Linked DNA regions of Desulforamulus hydrothermalis Lam5 = DSM 18033. The main gene of each other region encodes a partner of the protein of the gene in region 2 in a complex. Links are inferred from orthologs where the notes say so. Each region holds a gene or a part of one and is shown on either strand. Other genes may lie near its edges.

Region 1 (3,229 bases), on a different replicon or contig from region 2:
CCGGCCCTGCAAAACAAGCTCCTTAAGGTGCTGGAGGACAAACGGGTGTATTTTGATTCTGCCTATTATGACCCCAATGACCCCAATGTTCCCCAGTATATTAAAAAAATCTTTGAAGAAGGGGCGCCGGCAGACTTTGTGCTGATTGGCGCCACTACCCGGGAGCCGGAGGAAATCAACCCTGCGGTGCGTTCCCGATGTGCCGAGGTGTTTTTTGAACCCCTCACCCCGGCAGATATTCAAGACATCATCCGGCAGGCGGCGTCCAAGCTGCAGGTGGATATGGATGAGCAGGTGCCGGAGATTATTTCCGAGTATACCATTGAGGGACGAAAGGCCATTAACATTTTGGCGGACGCTTACGGGTTGGCCTGCTTCCGTCGCCAGGAAACCAATTCAGTGCATTTGACGGTGCAGGATGTTTATGAAGTAATCCAGGTCAGCCGCTTAACGCCATATGTATTAACCAAAGCCTCGGATGAATGCGAAGTGGGTAAAATTTTCGGCCTGGGGGTAGCCGGCTACCTGGGTTCGGTGTTGGAGATTGAAGCGGTGGCTTTTGCTGCCCGCAACGCCGGACAGGGCACCATTCGATTCAACGATACGGCGGGCAGCATGGCCAAGGACTCGGTATTTAATGCGGCAGCGGTGATTCGCAAACTTACCGGCAAAGACATCAGCCAGTACGACATCCATGTCAACCTGGTGGGAGGCGGCCGCATTGACGGGCCCTCTGCCGGGGTGGCCATCATGCTGGCCATGTTAAGCGCGGTGGAAGAGCAGCCGCTGCCCCAAAACATCGCAGTAACCGGCGAAATTTCCATTCAAGGCAAAGTGCGGGCGGTGGGCGGTGTTTTTGAAAAAATTTACGGTGCCAAACAAGCCGGCATTAAAAAAGTGTTTATTCCCAAAGAAAACCTGCCGGATGTCCCGGCTGACCTAAAGGGCATAGAAGTAATCGCGGTGCAGCGGGTAGAGGAAATACTGGCGCACATCTGGCCGCACCACCAGTCAGCTCTCTGGCTGGTTAGTTAACAAAACAGGCAAACTGACCAAAAAGGTGAGACCATGTTAGATCGCGTACCACCGCAAAACATTGAAGCGGAGCAATCGGTGCTGGGGGCTATGCTGCTGGAACGGGAAGCTATCTTCCGGGTGATGGAATTCCTGAAACCGGAAGACTTTTACCGGGACAGCCACCGCCTGATCTATGAAGTGATCCTGGAACTGGCCGAATCCGGCCGGCCGGTGGATCTGATAACCGTTACCGACCTGCTGCGGGCCAAGGGAGACCTGGAGAAAGTGGGCGGTGTTAGCTATGTAGCCACCCTGGCCAACCTGGTGCCCACCGCCGCCAATGCTGAATATTATGCCCGCATTGTGGAGGAAAAGGCCCTCACCCGGGCTCTTATTTCTGTTACCACCCGTATTTCCGCCCGGGGTTACGAGGGGGCGGAAAATCCCGAAGAACTGCTGGACGAAGCGGAACGCTCCATTTTAGAATTAAGCCGCCGGCGCAGTAGCGACACCTTTGTTCCTATCAAGGAAATCCTGGTTAAAACCTTTGAAGAAATAGAACATGTCTATACCCACCGGGGCAAAATAACCGGCGTTCCCACCGGGTTCCATGACCTGGACCGGATGACCAACGGCCTGCAAAAGGGCGACCTGATTATTTTGGCAGCCCGTCCCAGTATGGGAAAAACTGCCTTTGCCATTTTAATCGGCCAGTATGCTGCCCTGCGGCACCAGGTGCCGGTGGGCATCTTTAGTTTGGAAATGTCCAAAGAACAGCTGGTGCAGCGCATGCTGTGTTCCGAGGCCATGCTGGACGCCCATAAAGTGCGGACCGGGGATTTAACCGACGATGACTGGGCCAAGCTGCACGAAGCCGCCCGCCATCTTTCCCGGGCCCCCGTTTATCTGGACGACAGCGGCGCTGTCACAGTGCGGGAAGTCCGGGCCAAAGCCAGGCGCCTGAAAGCCGAAAAAGGCCTGGGTTTGCTGATTATTGATTACCTGCAGTTGATGTCGGGCGGCCGGCGCACGGAAAATCGCCAGCAGGAAATTGCCGAAATCTCGCGCAGTTTAAAATCCCTGGCCAAAGAACTGCAGGTGCCGGTGCTGGCCCTTTCCCAGCTGAGCCGGGCGGTGGAAAGCCGTACCGACAAGCACCCCATGATGTCCGACCTGCGGGAGAGCGGCAGCATTGAACAAGATGCCGACCTGATCATGTTTATCTACCGTGACGAATACTATAACCCTGATTCAGAGAAAAAGGGGATAGCCGAAATTATTGTGGCCAAGCAAAGAAACGGTTCGGTAGGTACCATAGAGCTGGGATTTTTTAAAGAATTTGTAAAATTCGTCAATTTAGCCCGTCGTGATTAGAAAACAACATTGTGCAAGAAAGAACAAAACCACGGCGGGTTCTTTCTGCTTTTATGCGGCTTTATTCCGGTTGACAACAGCAAGAAACTGGGTTAGTATATTCCTGTTTGGTAACACCGACAGTCTAATATTTAAATGCATCAAGCAAATTAATGGGGGTATTCGGACAGCAGCTCAAATAGAAAACTTTTTAGTTTCTGTTTGGGTTATTTTTATTTTAATGGAAAGAATACCTACCAGACAGCGCCGTTTAGCATAATTGGAGCCGGTGTTAACCTGCACTTAGTGAAGAAAAGAGCGTTCTCCGGGATGTTTTAGGGAAACGTCCTGCGCAGCGGTTTTTGAGGTATTAGGAGGTGTCATTGTGTCTACAGTTGTCATTATCGGTGCCCAGTGGGGGGACGAAGGCAAAGGCAAGATTACAGATTTTTTGGCTGAAAAAGCCGACCTGATTGTGCGTTACCAGGGCGGCAACAATGCCGGCCACACCGTGGTGGTTGACGATGCGGAGTTTAAACTGCATTTGATTCCCTCCGGCATTTTATATCCCGAAAAGACCTGCGTGATTGGCAACGGCGTGGTGATCGACCCGGGTGTACTGAAACAGGAACTGGATTCCCTGGCTGCCCGCGGGGTACCTATCGGCAAGCTGCGCATCAGCCAGCGGGCCCATGTCATTATGCCCTATCACCGTCTGATGGATGCGGTGGAAGAGGAACAAAAGGGTGAAGCTAAAATTGGCACTACCCGCCGGGGTATCGGCCCTACCTATACAGACAAAGCTGCCCGGGTAGGCATTCGGGTGGTGGATTTAATTGATCAAGAAGAATTTCCCCGC
Region 2 (8,002 bases):
CGGTTAAAAACCCTCGGTCTCACGTCCCATGCGGATTATGCCAGTCCTGAACGCATTTTGAAAGAACTGGAGTACGCCGAGGGGATTATGAAGCGGATCGGCTGCCCGGTCATTGATGTTACCAATAAAGCTGTTGAAGAAACAGCCAGCAAGGTGCTGGAGATTTATTACCGTGGCGAAAGACACCGGTAAACAGTAAAGCAAGTAGTCGAGGAGGGAATTGAAGTGGCGAACAAGAAATACGTGTATACGTTTTCTGAAGGAAGAGCTGATATGAAAAGTCTTTTGGGCGGCAAAGGCGCCAACTTGGCTGAAATGACCAATATCGGTCTGCCGGTTCCCCCGGGCTTCACCATTACCACCGAGGCTTGTAAAGAATTTTACCTGGCCGGGCGGCAGTTTCCTGCCGGTATGGTAGAAGAAGTGGAAGAAAAGATTGCCTGGCTGGAACAAACCCTGGGCAAAAAATTTGGCGATCCCAACGGGCCCCTGTTGGTTTCCGTCCGTTCCGGTGCCGTCATCTCCATGCCGGGCATGATGGATACCGTTCTCAACCTGGGCCTCAACGACCGGACAGTAATCGGCCTGGCGGCCGGCAGCGGCAATCCCCGCTGGGCATATGACTGTTATCGCCGGTTTATCCAAATGTTTGGCGATGTGGTGCTGGGCATTGAGCACCATAATTTTGAGGCTGTTTTGGAGGAGCAAAAATACAAGCGTCAGGTTCAGTATGATAATCAACTGACGGCTGAAGACTGGCAGCAGGTGATTGAAAAATACAAATTTATTGTGCGCCGGGAGACCGGCAGCGAATTCCCGCAGGATCCCAAAGAACAGCTCTACAAAGCCATTTACGCCGTATTCAATTCCTGGGAAAACGACCGCGCCATAGTTTACCGCCGGATTCATAAAATCCCTGATGACCTGGGCACTGCCGTTAATGTACAGGCCATGGTATTCGGCAACATGGGGGATGATTGCGGCACCGGCGTGGCCTTTACCCGCAATCCCTCCACCGGTGAAAAAATGCTCTACGGTGAATTTCTCACCAACGCCCAGGGGGAGGATGTGGTGGCAGGCATCCGTACCCCGCGCCCGATAGCCAAACTGCAGGAAGAAATGCCGGATGTTTATCAACAGTTTGTCCGCATTTGCACCCTGCTGGAAAACCATTACAGAGATATGCAGGATATAGAGTTTACCATTGAACGGGGCAAGTTATGGATGCTGCAAACCCGTAACGGCAAGCGCACAGCCCAGGCGGCCATCCGCATTGCGGTGGAGATGGTGGATGAAGGCATTATCAGCAAAGAAACTGCCATAACCAGAGTTGATCCCGGCCAGCTGGACCAGCTGCTGCACCGCCGCATTGACCCCGCCGCCCAACTAAATGTAATTGCCAAAGGCTTGCCGGCATCTCCCGGCTCTGCTTCGGGTACGGTTGTCTTTAACGCTGACCGGGCAGAAAACCTCAGCCAGCAGGGGCAAAAAGTGATTCTGGTGGGTACGGAAACCACCCCGGACGACATTCACGGCATGGTGGCGTCCCAGGGTATTCTCACCTCCCGGGGCGGCATGACCAGTCACGCTGCGGTGGTGGCCCGGGGTATGGGCAAACCCTGTGTTTGCGGTTGTGAAGCCATAAAAATAGATTACGAAAACAAGCAGTTTACAGTGGGCGATATTGTTGTAAAAGAAGGCCACGTTATTTCCATCGACGGTTCCACCGGTCAAGTAATCCTGGGTGAGGTGCCAATGATCGAGCCCGAGTTGTCGGCTGAGTTTCAAAAACTGCTGCAGTGGGCGGATGAAATCCGTACCCTGGGTGTCCGGGCCAATGCCGATACCCCCGAGGATGCTGCCAAAGCCAGAGAGTTTGGCGCCGAGGGTATTGGTTTAACCCGTACCGAGCATATGTTTATGGCCCAGGATCGCCTGCCCATTGTCCAGCAGATGATTCTGGCTGCCGATCCGGAAGAAAGGGCAGCGGCGCTGGCCAAACTGTTACCCATGCAGGAAGGGGACTTTTACGGCATTTTAAAAGCTATGGCCGGCCTGCCGGTGTGCATCCGCCTGCTGGATCCGCCGTTGCACGAATTCCTGCCTAACGGGGAAGAATTGGCGGTGGAAATCAGCCGGCTCAAACTGACCGGCGGACCGGCAGCGGAGCTGCAGCAAAAAGAAGAACTGCTGCGCAAAGTACGTTCTTTGTCCGAGTTTAACCCCATGCTGGGGCACCGGGGCTGCCGTCTTGGCATTACCTGGCCGGAAGTATATGCCATGCAGGCCAGGGCCGTTTTCCAGGCTACGGCCCGGCTGGTACAGGAAGGCTACCGGGTTGAACCGGAAGTGGAAATACCGCTGGTGATTGATGTTAAAGAACTGGCCTACCTGCGGCAGTTGGTGGAAAGCGTGGCAGAGGAAGTAAAACAAGCAACCGGTGTGGCTTTCCACTACACCGTGGGCACCATGATTGAAGTGCCCAGGGCAGCCCTGCTGGCCGACGAAATTGCCACCCAGGCGGAATTCTTCTCCTTTGGTACCAACGATTTGACCCAAACCACCCTGGGCTTCTCCCGGGATGATGCCGAGGGCAAGTTTATGCAACCCTACCTGGAAAAGAAAATCCTGGCCGAAAACCCCTTCATTGTGCTGGACCGCAAGGGCGTTGGCAAGCTCATGCAATGGACGGTGGAAAATGCCCGCCGGGTGAAACCCGACCTGTTAATCGGTATTTGCGGTGAGCATGGCGGCGAACCCAGCTCGGTGGAATTCTGCCACCGGATCGGTTTAAACTATGTCAGCTGCTCCCCTTACCGGGTACCTGTGGCCCGGTTGGCAGCCGCCCAGGCAAAAGTTAAAAACAGCTAACGAAAAACTATCAGCATGTATTTAAGAGGGCAGCGCAAGCTGCCCTCTTAAACTGTTAAGGCGGTTTGTGATCTCCGGCCGGTCAAGGGGCAGATAGAGGCGATTCCCTGCATTATTAGCAGCAAAGTCTGAATACCGCAGGTACATGAACCTTTCCTTACAAAATTATTACGCATAAAAGGATTTGCCGGGCCTCCGTCGAAATTACCTGCATAAAGAGAGGCAGGAAGATATGAAGGCATTACGACTGTTTATTGCCGTCCGGCTGCCTGACAGCATCAAGCAGCGGCTGGCCGCCGTCCAGGCTGTGCTGCGGCAAACCGGGGCGGCTGTTAAATGGGTGGAGCAGCATCAATTTCATCTTACATTAAAATTCTTAGGAGAAACCCCGCCGCCACAGGTACCGGCTATTGTAGAAGCTATCCGGACGTGCGGTGCGGCTGCCGCTCCTTTTGAACTGAGCCTGGGCAGCCTTGGCGTTTTTCCTGACCGGGGTAAGCCCAGGGTGATTTGGGCCGGGCTGGGGGGAAACCGGCAGGCCCTGACGGCTTTACAGGCATGCCTGGAACAACAACTGATGCCGCTGGGCTTCCCGCCGGAAAACCGGCCTTACACGCCCCACTTAACCCTGGGGCGGTTCCGGCAGCCGGGGGCGGATGCTGAGCTGCTCGGGCAAATGGCGCGGCACAAGCATTCCTTACAGGGAGAGTGGCAGGTAGCCGACCTGCACCTGATGCAAAGTGTCCTGACACCCCGGGGGCCTGTTTATACCATTCTTGCCGCGGTACCGCTGCACTCGCCGGGTCTATCCTCAAGCAATCCGGCATAAGGTGATATAAATACGCAAGACTTGTATTGGTCGCAAAATGTTATGCCTTGCCCATGATCAAGGAGGAAAAAACATGCTGATACTTGCTTTAAACGGCAGTCCCCATACCGACGGCAATACCGCTTTCATGCTGCAGGAGGCCCTGGCCGGCGCGGCTGAAAAGGGGGCCGCCACCCGCTTAGTGCATGTGGCGGCAATAGTCACCACCGGCCGCAAGTTATTCTGCGACGCCTGCAGCAACCCCTGTACCGGTGCTTGTTACCAGGGAACCCCGCTGGCCGAACTGTTTAACTTAATTAAAACCGCCGACGGTATTATCCTGGGAAGCCCGGTTTATTTCGGTACGGTTGCCTCACCATTAAAGCTGTTGTGGGATAAAAGCCGGGCCCTGCGCAAGGAAAAAGCCCTGGTGGATGTGGTGGGGGCAGCGTTGTCGGTGGGGGCGTCCCGTTTTGGCGGGCAGGAAAGCACCGTCCGGGCATTGCAGGATATTATGTTGGTGCATGGCATGACGGTGGTGGGCGACGGGGCCTTTGGGGACGATGCGGGCCATCAGGGGGCCAGTGCCCAGCGGCCGGCGCAGGAAGATCCGGAAGCAGCCCGGAGGTGCCGTATTCTGGGGCGTCGGGTGGCCGAGGTGGCAGAGGCTACCGTTGCCTTGCGGGCAAGGAAAAATAAGGTAGGTTAACATCATGGAAATCAGGCTGCGAACCGAAGAACTGGAAAACAAGCACCTGTCGCCCTTTGCCTGCCGCAGCAGCATGAGCAGGGGCAGAGAACGGCCGGAAGAGCCCTGCCCGGTGCGAACCGTTTTTCAACGGGACCGGGATCGCATCATCCATTCTAAGGCGTTTCGCCGGCTCAAACTAAAAACCCAGGTGTTTATTATACCCGAGGGTGATCATTACCGCACCCGGCTTACCCATACACTGGAAGTGGCGCAAATTGCCCGCACCTGTGCGAAAGCTCTGGGCCTGAACGAAGATTTAACCGAGGCCATAGCCCTGGGCCATGACCTGGGTCACACTCCCTTCGGCCATGCCGGAGAACAGGTATTAAACCGGTTGTATGAGGGCGGCTTCAAGCATAATGAACAAAGCCTGCGGGTGGTGGATTTGCTGGAGGGCCAGCGAGGGTTGAACCTCACCTATGAAGTGAGGGACGGCATCCTCAATCACACCGGTCCCCGTATACCCTTCACCCTGGAAGGGCAGATTGTCAGGATTGCCGACCGTATCGCCTACATCAACCACGATATTGACGACGCTTTGCGGGCGGGCGTTTTGCTGCAACAGGACTTGCCCCGGGACTGCCTGCAGGTATTGGGGGCAACCCACAGCCGGCGGATTAATACCATGGTGCTGGATTTGGTGCAATCAAGCATGGGAAAACCCTTCATTGCCATGAGCCCGGCTGTGCAGGAGGCTATGGATAGATTAAGAACTTTTATGTTTGATCATGTATATATTGGTTCAGAGGCCAAAAAAGAAGAAGATAAGGCCCGGCATGTGGTGGAAGGGCTTTATTTGCATTATATCCGGCATCCCCGGCTGCTGCCGGAGTACTTGCTGCAGCGGCTTGAGCAGGAAGGGGTTGCCCGGGCGGTGTTAGACTATATTGCCGGCATGACCGACCGCTTTGCGGTGGCCCAGTATAAAAAAATGTTTATTCCCAAAGGTTTTCCCCTGGGATAAGGGTTTGTGCTATAGAGATTGCAAATATTGGTAATAATAAAGCTGTTGTCATAAGAAAAAATGTCGAAGCGTTGCAGGAAATTTTTTAGTAACAGCGAATAAACTTTAAACTGTAGTTCAGATTCGGGTTTCTTCCAGTGGCAGGAAAAGCACCCTTGGACAAAGAAAAACCTTATGTACCTGTGGTAGAAGGGTGGTTTTTATGGCAGGACGGATCCCGGAAGCCGTGCTTGAAGAAATCAGACAGCGTTCAGACATTGTAGAGATTGTTGCACGGTATGTTCCTTTGGAAAAGCGAGGCAAAAACTATTTGGCCCTTTGCCCCTTTCACCAGGAAAAGACGCCCTCCTTTAATGTCAGCCAGGAAAAACAAGCCTTTCACTGTTTTGGTTGCGGCGTGGGAGGAAATGTCTTTAGCTTTATCATGATGGTGGAGGGTCTTTCTTTCCTGGATGCTGTAAGATTTCTGGCTGCCCGGGCGGGAGTCAAAATACCCGCCGAAGCATCACCGGCTGAGCAGGCACGCCAGGGAAAAAGAGACAGGGCTTTTAAGATATACGGCCTGGTCAGGGATTTTTACCGCCTGCTGTTGGGCAAAGAAATCGGCGCCGGGGCACGCCGTTACCTGGAATCGCGCAGGCTGGCCGAGTCAGCTGCAGAAACCTTTCAATTGGGTTATGCCCCGGCCGGCTGGGATAACCTGGTCAAATTTTTAGCTGCCCGGGGGATCAAAACAGAAGAAATGGTACAACTGGGTTTGGCCCAAACCAGGGAGAGCGGCGGTTGTTATGACCGTTTCAGAAACCGGGTGATGTTTCCCATCTGGGACAGCCAGGGGCGCGTGGTGGGTTTCGGCGGACGCACCATGGGAGATGATAATCCCAAGTACCTGAACTCGCCGGAAGGAGAATTTTTTAATAAAGGCCGCTTGTTATACGGTCTGCATATAGCTCGCCGGAGCATCCGTGAGCTGGGATATGCCATTTTAATGGAAGGGTATATGGATGTCGTATCTGCCTACCAGCACGGCGTCGCCAATGCGGTGGCCTCTTTAGGCACCGCCTTTACCAGGGAACAGGCCGGGTTATTAACGGCCTATACCAATGAAGTGGTAATAGCCTATGATGCGGATGCAGCCGGTATTAAGGCAGCCCTGCGGGCGGCAGAAATTCTGCAGCAGGTCGGCTGCCAGGTGCGCATTGCCAGCATAACCGGGGCCAAAGACCCGGACGAGTTTATCCAAAAATACGGCCTTGCCGGCTGGCAAAAAATAATTCAGCAAGCTGCCCCTCTGGTGCAGTTTAAGCTGTTGCAAGCTGTTAAAGCACATGGATTGTCAAATAAAAGAAAAATCCTTCAGGAGGTGTTACCCAACTTGGCTGCTGTGGCCAGTCCAATTGAATTAGAAGAAGCTGTTAAACAAACGGCCACGGTTTTACAGGTAAATTGGGAGACCGTGCTGGAGGAAATTAAATCTTTCAAGAAAAATACCAGAAAAATATCCCAAATTGGGGATAATTCTGTAAAAAACAGCCATAATATAGCGAGTACGCGCCCTGCCGTTCCGCAACAGCCCAGGGATGCCCGATCCCAGGCCGAAGCCGGGATCCTGCGCATGGCTTTGGAAAACCGGTCATGGTTGGAGCGAATACTGGCCGAATTGGGACAGCAATTCTTTCAAAACAGCGATTATCAAAGTATTTTTAATGCTTATCTGGCCGGCGGCTCTGACCGGTCGGCGGCGGCATTGTTTAATTTGCTGGACGAACCCCGGCAAAAAATCTTAAGCAGTATTCTGCTGCAGGAACTGCCCGGCCCGATTACCGAGCAGATGTTAGCTGATTTTATTAATACAATTAAGAAATTGAGCGATAAGGCCCGGCTGGAAGATTTATTGGCCCGGTTGGCGGCGGCTGAACAGTCCGGCGATACCGCTCAAGTGCGCGATCTCAGCCAACAGATTCACATTCTGATGAATAAATTGAAGTGGCCCGAAAGGGGAGTGGCAACATGAGGGACGAAACAAAAGTAGAGCAGGTTAAAGAACTGATCGAAAAGGGCAAAAAACGCGGCGTGCTTACCTATACAGAGATCATGGATACGCTGCAGGGGATTGAGCTGTCCCCGGACCAAATTGATGACATTTATGAGAAAATTGCTGCCATGGGTGTGGAAATCGTCCCTGAAACCACCGATTTGGAGCCACTGGAAGTAGATGACGCCATAGACGCGCCGCCGGAAGAAGTGGAAGTTGACCTTACCATTCCGGAAGGCATCGGGATTGACGATCCGGTCAGAATGTATTTAAAAGAGATTGGCCGGGTTCCTCTGCTGTCACCCGAAGAAGAGGTGGAGCTGGCCAAACGCATGGAACAGGGGGATGAGGAAGCGAAGCGCCGCCTGGCGGAAGCCAACCTGCGCTTGGTGGTCAGCATTGCCAAACGCTATGTGGGCAGGGGCATGCTGTTTCTGGACTTAATCCAGGAAGGCAATCTTGGCTTAATTAAAGCGGTAGAAAAATTTGATTACCGCAAAGGTTATAAATTCAGCACCTATGCCACCTGGTGGATCCGCCAGGCCATTACCCGGGCCATTGCCGACCAGGCCC

What was found. The genes of interacting proteins can lie anywhere in the genome.
Region 1: the proteins of dnaG (region 2) and dnaB are in contact, whole or in part, in a crystal structure (PDB 2R6A), measured with the Geobacillus stearothermophilus proteins. The link is inferred for Desulforamulus hydrothermalis Lam5 = DSM 18033 from one-to-one orthologs. Residues at the interface, in WP_049624496.1 of Geobacillus stearothermophilus: Lys456, Leu457, Leu458, Pro459, Ala460, Asn463, Ala464, Leu467, Leu535, Leu536, Ile537, Ala538, Gln544, Glu545, Asp548, Tyr549, His552; in WP_033016901.1 of Geobacillus stearothermophilus: Ser13, Glu15, Ala16, Gln18, Glu91, Leu92, Asp94, Ala95, Val96, Pro97, Thr98, Ala99, Ala100, Asn101, Tyr104, Tyr105, Ile108.

The regions. Positions count from the first base shown.
Region 1 is NZ_CAOS01000010.1:37,202-40,430, forward strand. The notes cover bases 233-3,229. They hold dnaB (replicative DNA helicase), read left to right. Parts: upstream 233-1,068; coding sequence 1,069-2,391; downstream 2,392-3,229. Other genes in these bases: lonC (Lon family ATP-dependent protease), read left to right, coding at 233-1,035; DESHY_RS07625 (adenylosuccinate synthase), read left to right, coding at 2,756-3,229. In the rest of the region: more of lonC, read left to right, coding at 1-232. UniProt on the Escherichia coli protein: The main replicative DNA helicase, it participates in initiation and elongation during chromosome replication. Travels ahead of the DNA replisome, separating dsDNA into templates for DNA synthesis.
Region 2 is NZ_CAOS01000013.1:271,221-279,222, forward strand. The notes cover bases 5,045-8,002. They hold dnaG (DNA primase), read left to right. Parts: upstream 5,045-5,596; coding sequence 5,597-7,408; downstream 7,409-8,002. Other genes in these bases: DESHY_RS11460 (deoxyguanosinetriphosphate triphosphohydrolase), read left to right, coding at 5,045-5,394; rpoD (RNA polymerase sigma factor RpoD), read left to right, coding at 7,405-8,002. Also shown: DESHY_RS11440 (pyruvate, water dikinase regulatory protein), read left to right, coding at 1-192; ppdK (pyruvate, phosphate dikinase), read left to right, coding at 226-2,871; thpR (RNA 2',3'-cyclic phosphodiesterase), read left to right, coding at 3,104-3,700; DESHY_RS11455 (flavodoxin family protein), read left to right, coding at 3,774-4,388; more of DESHY_RS11460, read left to right, coding at 4,393-5,044. UniProt on the Escherichia coli protein: RNA polymerase that catalyzes the synthesis of short RNA molecules used as primers for DNA polymerase during DNA replication.